DNA from 3 places in the Spartinivicinus poritis genome. Region 2 is predicted to be linked to each of the others. Evidence: predicted binding sites of a transcription regulator. Region 2 holds the regulator's gene; each other region holds the start of a gene.
What was found. The regulator FNR, encoded in region 2, switches genes on or off when oxygen is low (the NO sensors DNR and NnrR bind a similar motif). The targets are predictions, from matches to a motif close to TTGATNTANATCAA.
Positions count from the first base shown of each region.

Region 1: a site for FNR is predicted at 2,806-2,819, ahead of ORQ98_RS05435 (cytochrome ubiquinol oxidase subunit I). Genes of this name have one in related genera too.
Region 3: a site for FNR is predicted at 2,352-2,365, ahead of ORQ98_RS13025 (phosphoketolase family protein). Genes of this name have one in related genera too.

Region 1 is NZ_JAPMOU010000004.1:240,693-245,227, forward strand. Features, by position in the region: gene ORQ98_RS05425 (sigma-54-dependent transcriptional regulator) at 1-808, opposite strand, end outside; gene ORQ98_RS05430 (sensor histidine kinase) at 833-2,722, opposite strand; gene ORQ98_RS05435 (cytochrome ubiquinol oxidase subunit I) at 3,047-4,429, shown strand.
Region 2 is NZ_JAPMOU010000026.1:44,828-49,362, reverse strand. Features, by position in the region: gene ORQ98_RS18405 (TraR/DksA family transcriptional regulator) at 1-151, shown strand, start outside; gene ORQ98_RS18400 (hypothetical protein) at 283-780, opposite strand; gene ORQ98_RS18395 (adenine phosphoribosyltransferase) at 1,204-1,746, opposite strand; gene fnr (fumarate/nitrate reduction transcriptional regulator Fnr) at 1,985-2,737, opposite strand; gene hemN (oxygen-independent coproporphyrinogen III oxidase) at 2,846-4,234, opposite strand; gene ORQ98_RS18380 (sulfite exporter TauE/SafE family protein) at 4,312-4,535, opposite strand, start outside.
Region 3 is NZ_JAPMOU010000015.1:39,804-44,338, forward strand. Features, by position in the region: gene feoB (Fe(2+) transporter permease subunit FeoB) at 1-398, opposite strand, end outside; gene ORQ98_RS13010 (FeoA family protein) at 398-634, opposite strand; gene ORQ98_RS13015 (hypothetical protein) at 725-1,042, opposite strand; gene ORQ98_RS13020 (NnrS family protein) at 1,035-2,234, opposite strand; gene ORQ98_RS13025 (phosphoketolase family protein) at 2,439-4,535, shown strand, end outside.

The DNA.
Region 1 (4,535 bases), on a different contig from region 2:
CTCTTCCCCCTACAGGATAAAAACTTCCTTCCTGCAATACCCTTAGTAACTTAACTTGCATTGCGCTAGGCATTTCACCTATTTCATCTAAAAATAAAGTGCCATTATCCGCTAACGCTATTAACCCAACTCGATCTTTATCTGCCCCTGTGAATGCCCCTTTCTTATAGCCAAACAGCTCACTTTCTAGTAAGTCGGCAGGGATCGCACCACAGTGAACAGAAATAAACGGCTGATTTTTTCGACTACTATGTTGATGAATGGCTTTTGCAATAATTTCCTTTCCAGTACCTGACGGGCCGGTAATCAGCACTGGCACATCAGTAGGTGCTATCCGGGTAATTAATTGCCTGGTAGATTGAATATTTTCGCTAACACCTACCAATCCCATATCATCATCTTGTACCAGCTGTTGACGTAACTGGCTTAACTGCAGCTCTAATTCATGTTTAACGAGAGCACGTTTTACAACAATAGCCAGCATATCTGGATCAATAGGTTTAGCCAAAAAATCCCATGCTCCATTTTTGATAGCCGTTAAAGCAAGGTCTCTATCAGCATGACCTGTCATGACAATAACAGGTGCTTCACACTCAGGGATCAACTGCAACCCTTCCTCTGGAGTAAAAGAAGGAGGTAAGGCAAGATCAAGCAATATTAAACCTATTGTTTGCTTTGCTAAAACTTGCCTAGCCTGCTCAGTATCTGATGCGACAGATACTGTATAACCTTGTTGCACAAGCCAAAGCTTGCACAGCTCACAAAATGCAGGTTCATCGTCAATCACTAATATATGTTCATCATTCATTTTATTGCTCAATTTGAGGCAACCTTATTTAGGGTAAGGAAACTGGCAGATAAAGCTACAATTCCACCCCATAGAATCTGAGTGATACACACACCCTTGGTGAGCTTCCATTATTCGCCTGATTATTGCTAGTCCTAATCCACTCCCCCCAGCACGCTTACTGACAAATGGAATAAATAGTTGCTTTTTCATCTCTTCGGTAATAGCAGGGCCATTATTATGAACTATGATTTCACAACAGTTGTCGCCACTATTTTGCTGTATGTTATTTGCACTAATCAAGATTTGTGGCATTGATTGATTTCGAGTGAATGCAGCAGCATTTTCTAATAAGTTAGTTAATACTTGCTGTATTTTTCCGCAATCTCCATAAACTACCAAATCATTTTCAATATCAGATGACACTTTAATCTGATAGTTCTGCTCTATATAACTAGCCACAGTTGAAACAATTAACTTTAGTTTATTCATCTCACAACTAAGTTCCAACCTGCCAGAATAACTGAGCATATCACTAACCAACTGGTCGGCCCTTTCTACTTGGGCTTGAATATAGCTTCGAGTCGTCTTGTCCGTTTGGGCAGCTGCCATTGAAATAATATTCAGTGGATTACGTAATTCATGAGCCATTGCCGCCGATAAACTACCCAACTCCACTAAATGTTGCTCTGCAAGTCGTTGTTTTTCTTGTTTTGCTAGCTGTAAACGCTGCTCAACCAGGCGAGCACTGCTCAATAATAATGCAGCAAAAACCTCTCCTACATGGCGTAAACTCGGTGTTAAATCTTCCCAGCCAACCAGTTTAATTTCCCACTCTGAGCGTTTTAAGCAATAAATAGTAGGATCTTGAGGTTGTTCTTCTACAGCAAACTCAACATGCAGCATTCGTCCAAGATGTTGTTGAAGTAGTTGTTCAGCTGTTCTTTTTAGCGACTCCCAGCTCTGACATTGCTGCAATGTTGCTAACCACTGATCAAGTGTTCCTTGATCCAAGTGGGCCCCAGGATAAATAATCCGATCAGCCAATAAATGAGCAGGCTGGCTTAGCATCCAAGCCACTGCCAATACAAACAGTGAGTAAAGCCATAACTGAAGTAGTGGTACATCAGCCAAAGCTGTTATTCCTAATGAACCCGCTATTGCACTAAATAATGCAATAGCAATAAATACCCCAGTGACTAGAGCCAACCAGTTAATGGCTTTTCTGGCCCACTGGTTGACTTCCACTAGCTGATAACGAGTCACACCATAAACCAGTAAAACAGCATAACTAGGCAACAACAACATAGGATAAGGAAAAACATCAATGTTAACTGAAGGGAATACAAAACTCGTTGCTAACAGCAATCCCCAGCCACCCACAATAAACATTGCAACAATAGAACGCCGTTTATTTGCAGAACTAACTTGCCATCCCCAGATAAGTAACGAATGTGCTTCTAACCCGACAAGTACGGTATAGGCTAGATTCACCCAGCCAAACCCATCTAAGTGAATAAATGCACTAAAAGATAGCCAAGGTTGTAAAAAGTTATCAGCAGCCAGCCAACTAATAATAGATACAACCGCAGCAAGCCCATACCAAATACCAATACGGCGTTGCATGGTTTTTATAAGTGCTGGTGATGACTGAGATTGACTAGCATCACCAATAAAATTAAGCGTAAAGTGAAGAAAAAAGGTGGGAATAAACGGATTTGCTAATAAAAGCGCCAAGCCTGTTTGGCGAATGATCAATGCCTCAAACTGCACCAGTAAATGCCCAGCACACCATCCAGCCATCGCCAAACAAAAACCAGCCAACGGCCGTAAAGCCTTGTGCTGTGTTGATTTAATGATCAACCAAGCGCCAGCCAGAACAGCCGTAATGACTGTTAGACTCATGGATATATAGAAAGCAGTCATCAAAGTCATGGCTTCAGTGTTAACAGTGTTGATAGCTGATTCCCACCAATCTGTAAATGATGTTTACAGGCATTCTATCAAAGCCCGTTTAATTGCGCTAAATCATTGTAATCTACTTGACGATTAAAGCTGGCATGTTCTTTGTAGTGCTTTGCAATGTAACAAGTACAAATAGTTGTAATCAATAAAGCATGTTGAGAGGTAGGCTGAAATGAATAATAGCGTTCTTATGATGGACTTACTATCTGTTGGGCTGATCATAACTATAGCGTTGCTTCCTGGATTAGTTCAATTGGCTCACAATCAGCGTAATGCTAATTAGGGGGCGGTATTATGGAATTTGACCCCGCCATACTCTCCCGTATTCAATTTGCATTAACTATCAGTTTCCATATTATTTTTCCCACGCTTTCTATTGGGCTAGCTTGTTATATTGCCATTATGGAGGGGTTATGGTTAAAACTTCGCCAACCCATTTATCTACAACAAGCTAAATTCTGGATTAAGCCTTTTGCTATTACCTTCGGTATGGGGGTCGTATCTGGTTTGGTGCTTTCTTATCAGTTTGGCACCAACTTTAATAAATTTTCTGAGATCGCTTCACCCGTCATAGGTCCTTTGCTCAACTATGAAGTACTCACCGCCTTTTTCTTAGAAGCAGGTTTTTTAGGCATTATGCTATTTGGCTGGAATAGAGTAAGCGAAAAAATTCATTTTGGTGCATCAGTAATCGTAGCTGTTGGTACCATTTTATCTGCATTTTGGATTCTAGCCGCTAACTCATGGATGCATACACCCGCTGGCGTCATTATCGAAAATGACCAGATTTTAGTCACTAGCTGGCTCGAGGTAATTTTTAACCCTTCATTTCCTTACCGCTTTGCCCATATGCTCCTTGCTAGCTTTATTACTACATTAGTGGTGATAGCAAGTGTTTCCAGTTATTACTTATTAAAAAAACGGCACCAGCAATTTGCCAAAAAAAGCTTAGGGATAGCGGTGGCAGGTCTGGTTGTGCTGACTCCAATTCAGGCATTTGTAGGTGACCTCCATGGCCTTAATACTTTAGAACATCAACCCGTAAAAGTGGCTGCAATGGAAGGTATCTGGGAAACTGAACAGGGAGCTGGCCTCCGACTGTTTGCTATCCCAGACCAACAACAAGCGAAAAATGACTTTGAAATTGTTATTCCCAAACTAGCAAGCTTGATTTTAACTCACGACGCTGATGGTACCGTGCAAGGCTTAAATGCCGTACCAGAAAATGAACGCCCACCCGTTGCAGTAGTTTTTTATAGTTTTCGCCTAATGATAGGGATAGGTATATTCTTGCTCGCTATGGCTTACCTGGGCCTATGGCTGGCTAAAAAAGGTACTCTGTTTAATAACACTTATTATTTAAAAACACTGAAATGGTCAGCACCACTAGGCTTCATCGCAACTTTATCCGGCTGGTATGTAGTTGAAGTCGGCCGGCAACCCTGGTTAATTCAAGGTTTATTCCGTACCAGTGACTTAGTCACCCCTTTGCCTGCCGAACGAGTTCTCATCAGTTTAATTGGCTTCGTGGTTGTTTATACCTTATTATTTGGTGTTTACCTGCACTTCTTCAAGAAACTAATCCGCCAAGGACCTGAGACTATTAATTCAACAACTAATTCAGAAAACATAACAAATGCAGTAAACAGTAATACAAAGCAAGTTAAGCCAGCATGAAAAAACTTTAGCTATAACATTAATATATTGTATGAGGTAGTAGGGTATTCTGTAGCTAAGACAAGGATGCCTTGTTAACTCTTAATGGGGCAAGGATCGCACTTCA
Region 2 (4,535 bases):
GTTAATCAAGGTCCAGCGTGCATTAACACGTATTGATAATGAAGAGTATCTGTTTTGTAGTCATTGTGGGCAGGAGATTGCACCTGCTCGATTAAAGGTAATGCCTTATACGGATTTGTGTATTCAGTGTGCTGAGCAGTTATCAGGTTAAGTAAATAGGCAATACAGGAACATATGCGCTTGCTTAAAAAGTTAATAGTCAGCAAGTAAATATAAAATATTAACAGACTATATTTTCAACCTACTGCGGTAATTAATATAAGCAGTTGCTATGTTAGACCGTCAGGCTGCTTGCGGAGTACCCAGGATATACTGATGGTAATTATGGATAAAGTCGTCTAATGAGGCCTGGGGTTTACCATGGTAATAACGGCGCCAGCATTTCCCTAACAACCCTAAATTGGATGGATCACCTTTAGTCGGAAAATTTGGGACACGCTGGTAAACCATCCAGGCAATGGCTGTTGCATAACTCAGGTTAGTGGCTAATTCTTGGTGGGGATTTTCCAAAAATTCATGCTGGCTGGCCAATCCCCTTACCTGACTTGCCAGTTCTGGTAATTGAACCAAATATTTATCCCAAATATTTCTATGCATAATAGGGGTAATGCAATAAATGCCATAGGAATGATGTTTTTTAGGGCGTAGGTAGAAGCCTAGCCCACTTTCCTGAGCAGCTGTCCCCATTAGCAAATTTTCTGCTAAGCAATGCTTGATTTGCAATTGCTTTAAAGTGGGTTGAACGACATAATGTCTTAGTTCTTCTGCACAAATGCCCATTATTCAGCTCTCATTTTCCCTACGTTTATTGTTTTTAATGCATTTTTTTGACCAGTATGGGCCTTTACTGCTGTTGGCATTCCTTTTCTTCATTACAAAAAAATGACTGATATTCAATAAAATCCTGTTTTATGGTTAGTGTAGACTGAAATACACAACTTAACGGCTTGCTTTACTTGGAAAAAGTTAAAAAGTGTTTGATAAGGATAATGCTCTGAAGAATGGGGTTAGCGGTAGTGGAAATATTACTTTCGCTTTTTAACCTACCTGATGTTTGTTGAGCAAGATGAACAAGAAAATTATAAAGTGATCAAATAGCTGACAGAGTTGTCATTTAAATGACGGTGAAATTAGCGGTAACAGCTTTACTCTTCGATAACCAGCGCACCCTTTGATGGGCGCGCATTGGTGCAGCCAGGCCTGCTAGTCTTTAGCAAAGGCACAAAGTGTATAAACAGGAATATCCGAATCCTGGAGTTTTTGACTGCCACCTAAATCAGGCAAGTCAATAATGGCCGCTGTTTCATAAATACTACCCCCTAACTGTCGGGTTAAGGTTGCTGCGGCAAGAAGAGTGCCTCCCGTTGCAATCAAGTCATCCACTAGCAGAATACTTGCACCACTTTCAAAAGCATCATGTTGTACTTCTAGCACTGCTTTTCCATATTCGATGTCATATTCTTCTGCAATGGTTTGTGTAGGTAGCTTGCCTTGTTTTCGAAATAGCACTAGAGGCTTATTCAGCTCATAGGAAATGACCGAGCCTAGTAAAAAACCACGAGCTTCCATTGCGCCAATATGGGTAAAATCGGCATCAACATAACGTTGAATGAAGCTATCAACCACCATTCGTTGTGCTTTTGGTGATTTATATAAGGGAGTAATATCACGAAACATGACACCAGGGCTGGGCCAGTCAGGAACACTACGGATTAATGACTTTACATAATATTCGTCAAATATCATTATAATTTTTCCAGATAATGGTTTATCGATGCTTTTTCCCAGCTAAGGGACATGCACGAAATCACTTGCTGGATTTTTGCTCCAAGCTCGTTTGGCAAGGCGCAAAAAAGAAGGCATAGTGGGCTTATGTCGAGTTTTTGCCCTAACCACCAATAAACTTATAGCGCCAAGCGGGATGGATTGGAGCCAAAACTGTCAGCTATTTCGTGCACGTTCCTAAGTTTGCTGGGTAGGAAGGTTAGCCTGTTAATGAATCATTGGCTTGATTAACAGGTTTGCCCCCAGCTAAAGAGCAAATAGTCATGGAATCCTTGATCAGAATTTCCTTACCATTGGCATCAATTAAGCCATTTTTTTGGAAGCGCGTGAAGACACGACTAACTGTTTCTACCGCAAGCCCCAAGTAATTGCCCATCTCATTGCGAGACATGGGGAGTCTGAAAGCTTGAGAGGAAAAGCCCCGGCGACGGAAGCGGGCAGCTAAGTTTAAGAGAAAGGTTGCAATCCGCTCATCGGCATTTTTCTTACTGAGTAGCAGCATCATTTGCTGATCTTCGCGAATTTCTTTACTCATGATTTGCATTAATTTACGACGTAGCTCAGGCAGAGTACTGGCCAGCTCATCCAGTTTTTCGAAGGGGATTTCACAGACCATAGTGGTTTCAACTGCTTGAGCTGATACTGGATAATGTTCATCATCAATACCACTTAACCCAACTAATTCACTTGGTAACTGGAAGCCAGTAATTTGTTCAACGCCATCATCAGTGGTGGTGTAGGTTTTTAAGGCGCCAGAGCGAACAGCATAGATAGAGCTGAACGTGTCACCCTGGAAAAACAAATGCTCACCTTTGCGTAGCGGCTTGCCTCGTTTAATAATGCTGTCTAGCGTATCAATATCTTCTATTTTTAAGGCAATAGGCAGGCAAAGGGTGCTTAATATACAGTCTTTGCAAGCGACTTGGTTGATAGGTTTTACTTTGGCAGTCATTGTTACGCTGAGGCCTCGAACGCATAAAGTTGTTAATTTAGGCTAACGGGTACATTCTGATTATTGTAGGGGGTGAACCCGGTTAGCAACAAGCGAAAATTTCTAGTATTAAATGACTTTAGAAAATAAATTTTCCGTTGACTGTTTGCTTGCCAGATATCGATCAAACACCATACAGATATTTCTGGCTAATAGCCTTCCATTGTTGGTGATAGTTAACTTGCTATCGGCTAAGGTAATGAGCCCATCTTCAAGCATTGGCATAAGTTGCATAATTTCTTCCCGGAAATAAACATGCCAATTTATTCCAAGAGGTTGGCAATACTCAGCTAAATCTACCTGAAAATGGCAGATTAGCTGTTGAATAATACTTCGTCTAAGTAAATCATCCTGGTTTAATCGAAAGCCACGTTTAATTGGTAACTGATTATTTTCGATTGACTGAATATAGTCATCAAGTGCAGTGTGATTTTGGCAGTAAACATCACCAATCTGACTAATTGAAGACACCCCAAGCCCAATTAAGTCGCAATGGCCATGGGTGGTATAGCCTTGAAAGTTACGATGTAACTCGCCTTTTGCTTGAGCAATAGCCAGTTTATCATCAGGCAAAGCAAAGTGATCCATACCAATATAGTGGTAGCCAGCTGCCTGTAGCCGGTCAATACTGTGCTGTAAAATACTGAGTTTTTCTGTAGCAGAAGGTAAGTCGTTGGGCTTAATTCGTCGTTGTGGCTTAAACCGATGGGGTAAGTGGGCGTAATTAAATATCGAGAGCCGGTCGGGTGAGAGAGCAATGACTTTATCAAGGGTTTCTAAAAAGCTGGTTGTAGTTTGAAAAGGTAATCCATAAATTAAATCCACATTAATGGATTTAAATAATAATGCTCTGGCTGCTTCAAAAATAGCCTCTGTTTCAGCCTCTGATTGAACTCGATTAACCGCTTTTTGCACAACCGGATTAAAATCCTGAATGCCTAAACTAATACGATTAAATCCCAAGGAGCGTAATAACCCCATGGTTGGCCAGTCAGCTTCTCGTGGGTCTATTTCAATCGAGTAATCCCCATCAATATCATCCACCAGTTGAAAGTGTTGCTCCAGCAGCTTAAACAACTGGGCGGTTTGCTCATGGGTCAAAAAGGTAGGGGTACCACCTCCCCAGTGCAGTTGCTCAACCACAGGCTTGCAGTCTAATTGCTGAGAGATAAGCTGGATTTCTTTTTCCAATACCGTCAGATAGGGCAGAGCTTTTTGCCGGTTTTTGGTAATAATTTTATTACAGCCGCAGTAATAACAAACACTGGCACAAAATGGGATGTGTACATACAGCGACAGTGGTGTTTGCTGATGTTTGAGTTTTGTTAAAGCCTGTTGATAGTGGTCAGGCTCAAATGATTCTGAAAACTCAACGGCAGTAGGGTATGAGGTATAACGTGGGCCTTGCTGATTATATCGTTCGATAAGCGAGGACTGCCACTTCAAAGGTCCTAACATAAACTTGGCCTGTCACTGTTGATACAGATTAACAGTGTAAAGCGGTGGTCTGGAAAAGAATTGACATGAGTCAATGGTCAATGATGATGGGCATGACTGTTATGGCTTGGCATTAACAGTGCCTGGTGAGGGCCTGGAATCGTCCATATGCCAAAGCCAATCATAAAAATCGCTGCCACTGTGCGAGTGAGGTGGTGGGCAATAAATTGCTTCAATACATCAGCGAAAAAACCAGTCGCTAATACAGTGGGGAGTGTACCTAAGCCAAACCCCAGCATTAATAAACCGCCCTCAAGTGTAT
Region 3 (4,535 bases), on a different contig from region 2:
ATATCGATCGTTTGTTTCGCTGAGGCAAGTTTGTCCATCATGTTGAGGACAATAATCATGGGTTTTCCCAACTCAAGTAACTGAAGAGTTAAATATAAGCTGCGTTGTAAATTAACTGCATCAATAGTATTAATGATCAGTGATTGGGAATCTGTTAATAAATAGTCAAGGGTAATCTGCTCATCAATAGCTGTATTTTCTACACCATCCAAGGAGTAGAGACCGGGTAAATCAATGACCTTAATCGTTTGTTGGTTATATTGATAAGAGCCTGTTTTTTTCTCAACAGTTACACCAGGCCAATTACCAATCTTTTGTCGTGAGCCCGTTAATGCATTAAATAGCGATGTTTTTCCACAGTTAGGATTACCGACTAAACAGACAGCTGATAAAGACATCAGGATAACTTCTCCACTTGTACAACATCTGCTTCATTGCGGCGCAGACTTAGCCTGTAACCACGTAAAGTGACCTCAATGGGGTCACCTAAAGGGGCCACGCGAGAAATGGTAATAGTTGTACCAGGGGTAATCCCCATGGCTAGTAATTGACGACGGTAATGGGGGTTGCTGTTGCAGATGCCTGTGACATGCCCACTTTCGCCAACCTGTAAGTGTTTGAGTGTGTGTTGCATAGTTTTTAGGCAGGTATATGTTTACTGTTTTACAAGGTCTGGTGTGTAACCAGTTTACCGTTGACGATAAAATGACTGTTTTGACTTAGATCAGTGAGAATGCAACTGATTCTTATTTTTCTTATGGCTTGCTGAGCTTTCGATTAAATGATTTTTCTGTAATACCCGATAGATTTTTTTGCTGGTTTTTGCCAGTCGGTCGATTTCGCCAAGGGTTGGCACCTGCCCGGACTGCAGCTGAGATTCCCAGTCATCCAGTTCTCTTGAGAGAAACTCTAAGAGTTTTTTTGAACAGCCATGGCAAGTGCCAGCACATAGTACTGACTCAGGGGTATCAAAGGGGATTGCTGATCTGATTTGGTTGATCAAATCTTGCATTGCAACTGGTGTGGTAGGCTTTTTAACCAAACTGATGATCAACCCTGGGTTTAATTAAAATTGGAGTGTAAATAATAAGGAAGAATACAAAAGCTGCAATCCAGCATAGTTGTGATATTACAATCCAATTGACATAATGGCTCATATCCAGGATTGGTAACAACACTCTGATGACACCACCCATTATCAAGATCATACAGGCTAAGCCTACCAATTTTGGTGGCTGCTGAACATTTCGGCCTGTATGGCCAAGCGAAACACGACTCATCATACTCAGTGTAACTAGACCGATGCCACCAAAGGCCATACTGTGAATCGCGAGAAAAACTGGTACATAATGATAGCCACTAAGCGCAAATAATAAAAAACCGATGATAATAAAGTCATAAGCCAGGTATAAACTCCATAATAAGGGTTTACGCCATATTCCCTTGGTATACCAGCCTGCAATTCTAACTAAATGAATAACAAACAATAATGCAGCTAACCAGGCGGCAATAATTGTGTAGTGAGTAAAAACGGTGGCAATAAAAAATAATAAAAAAATCACCAACGAACTAATATCAAGCCAAAGATAATTTTTTAAGGTAACTGGATAACCAACCCCACGCTCAATAAAAAAAGGGATAACTCGGCGCCCCATGGTTAATATCAAACCAATGATAAGGTATAAACCTGTGTAGTTCCCCCAGCGAATGCCTGATTCAAGAATACCAAAGGCTCCCAAGTAAAACAGTATATTGGCAAGCCCCATTAAGAGGAGTTTGGCCATAATTCCCAGCTGCTTCCACTGTTTGACTTTAATAATAGGAACTAATACGCAAGGGATCAGTAATAGGATGAATAATATATCCATCACAGCAGCGATTAATAACCCTTGCTCAAATAGAATAGCGATTCGTGGTATTAGCCAACAACTAAATAGCAGTGCCAGTTTAACGCCATGAATAGTTTGAATTTTTGTCCAGTTTTTAACGGCAGTTAATAGAAAGCCAGCAATTACTGCTAGGCTATAACCAAATATCATTTCATGGGCATGCCAGGCAATGGGGTTTATCGCTGGGGTTGGAATTGACCAGCCTAGTCCATAAAACCCAAGCCAAATGAAGATGGAAATGATAGCGTAAACTGCAGCCCCAAGAAAAAAAGGACGAAAGCCAAGATTAAACAAAGCCAAGCGAGATTGATTTGGGTTTTGACCAGGTAATGTCATTAATGCCATATATATTTCCTTCTGTACCCTAACGATCACTTGGCTATTGGGCGACTGGTTTTTTCTTATCTAACGTGTAACCACAATAACCTACTACGGTTGTAGGGTATAAACTAATAGGATTCATTGATGTAGGTCAGTATTTATGATGTCCCTGGTTTATATGCTTGTTTTAAAAGACTTTTTAACAGTGATATTAGGACTACTTCTGTAATGATAGCTTCAAATTCTCGTGAAGATACTTTAATAGAACAGCGTGCAGCACTGATTCGTGACAAGGATAAGGATTTTGCTAACTGGGCAGCAGGTTATGGCGTGATTAAGCATAGTGCTGAAACACAGTTACGTATTTACGAAATGGTTTGTTTATTGGCAACAGAAGGGGGTGTTACCAGTAAAAGCGAGGCCTATCAACAACTAGCGGCGTTGGATAAATTGACCTGTGCGGCGATGTGGTTAGTTGTCCATATGACTTATGCCAAAAATGTCTATTTAGATGGTAGAGAGTTAACTGCTGTAGATTTTAAGCGCCAACCGCAGGGGCATACGGGTGGTTCACTCAACATGGTGCCTGGTTATATGGGCTATATGGGGGTTAATGCATTAACAGGTATTACCCGGCAATGGTTAATGGGACAAGGTCACTGTGTCGCAGCAATCGATGCGGTGAATTTGTTATTAGGAAATACAACAGCTGTTCACAAAGAACACTATGACTGGTCTGATCAAGGATTAACCCGTTTTGTAAGGGATTTTTACAGTTATTTGGTGAATCAACAAGGGAAGCCCGTTTCACCACTGGGTAGTCACGTTAATACCCATACGGCAGGTGCAACCATTGAAGGTGGTTATTTAGGTTTTGCTGGCTTGTATTATGTTCACCAACCCATGCCAGGTGAGCGCTTAGTCGCTTTTTTAAGTGATGGTGCATTTGAAGAACAACGGGGTAGTGACTGGGCCCCTCGGTGGTGGCGAGCTGAGGATACGGGCTTGGTGACTCCGATTATGATTGCCAACGGTCGTCGTATAGATCAGCGTACTACCATGAGTCAGTCTGGTGGTTCTGAATGGTTTAAACAGCATTTAGCGTTAAATTATTTTGACCCTGTTGTTATTGATGGTACGGATCCTGCCGCTTTTGTGTGGGCAATTTTTGAAATGGAAAATCGTCTACAAGCAAGGGCCGAAGCAGTTAAGCAGGGTAAACAGCATTACCCGATAAAGCTCCCTTATGTAATTGCAGAAACAGTAAAAGGCTATGGCTTTCCAGGTGCTGGTACTAATGCTGCCCATGGTACACCTTTACAAGCAAACCCTGCCAAGTCAGCAGAAGCATTAACGGCATTTAACCAAGGCGCTAAAAAACTTTGGGTGTCTGATGATGGGCTGAAAAATGCAGTTAAATTGGTTAATAATCATAATCAAGTAAGTCGTCCTAAAGAAAGTACGGTAAAACAGCTTACAGAAAAAGCCAAAGTAAATAGCCCGTCTCTGCATTGGAAACAGGAGCTGTATGATAATTACTCCCCTATGGCAGGATGGGACGAAAGCTTTACGCAGTTAGTAAAAGAGAACCCGCATTTACGAGTGAGGGTAGGTAATCCAGATGAATTAAGAAGTAATCAAATGAACCAAACCCTTGACTGGCTCAAGCACAGAGTAACTGAACCTGAACAAGGTGTTGCTGAAGCCGTGGGTGGTAAAGTGATTACAGCACTTAATGAAGAGGCAGTAGTCAGTGCTGCATTGGCAAACCAACAAGGAATTAATTTGGTCGTTTCATATGAAGCATTTGCAGTGAAAATGCTGGGTGCACTTCGCCAAACGGTTATTTTTGCACGACACCAAAAAGAGGCGCAACAACCTGCAAATTGGCTAAGTGTCCCTGTTTTGCTGACTTCTCATGTTTGGGAAAATGGTAAAAATGAGCAATCTCATCAAGACCCAACTTTATCTGAAGCGTTGATGGGTGAAATGACTGATATGGTAAGGGTATTGTTCCCTTGCGATTGGAATAGTGCTGTAGCCACAATGCAATCAACTTACACCAGTTATGGGCAAATTTGGCTAGCGACATTGCCTAAATTACCTGTGCCACTCTTTTTCTCAAAAGAACAGTCCGTCAGATTACTTGAAGAGGGTGCAGTATTAGTCAGAGGTGCTGCTGAAGCATCAATTCAATTAGTGGCAGTGGGTGCTTATCAATTAATAGAAGCATTAAAAGCCAGTGACCGTCTAAAAGAGCGAGAGATACCCCACTCACTTGTTTATATTATAGAGCCAGGTCGATTTAGAGTGGCAAGAGATAAA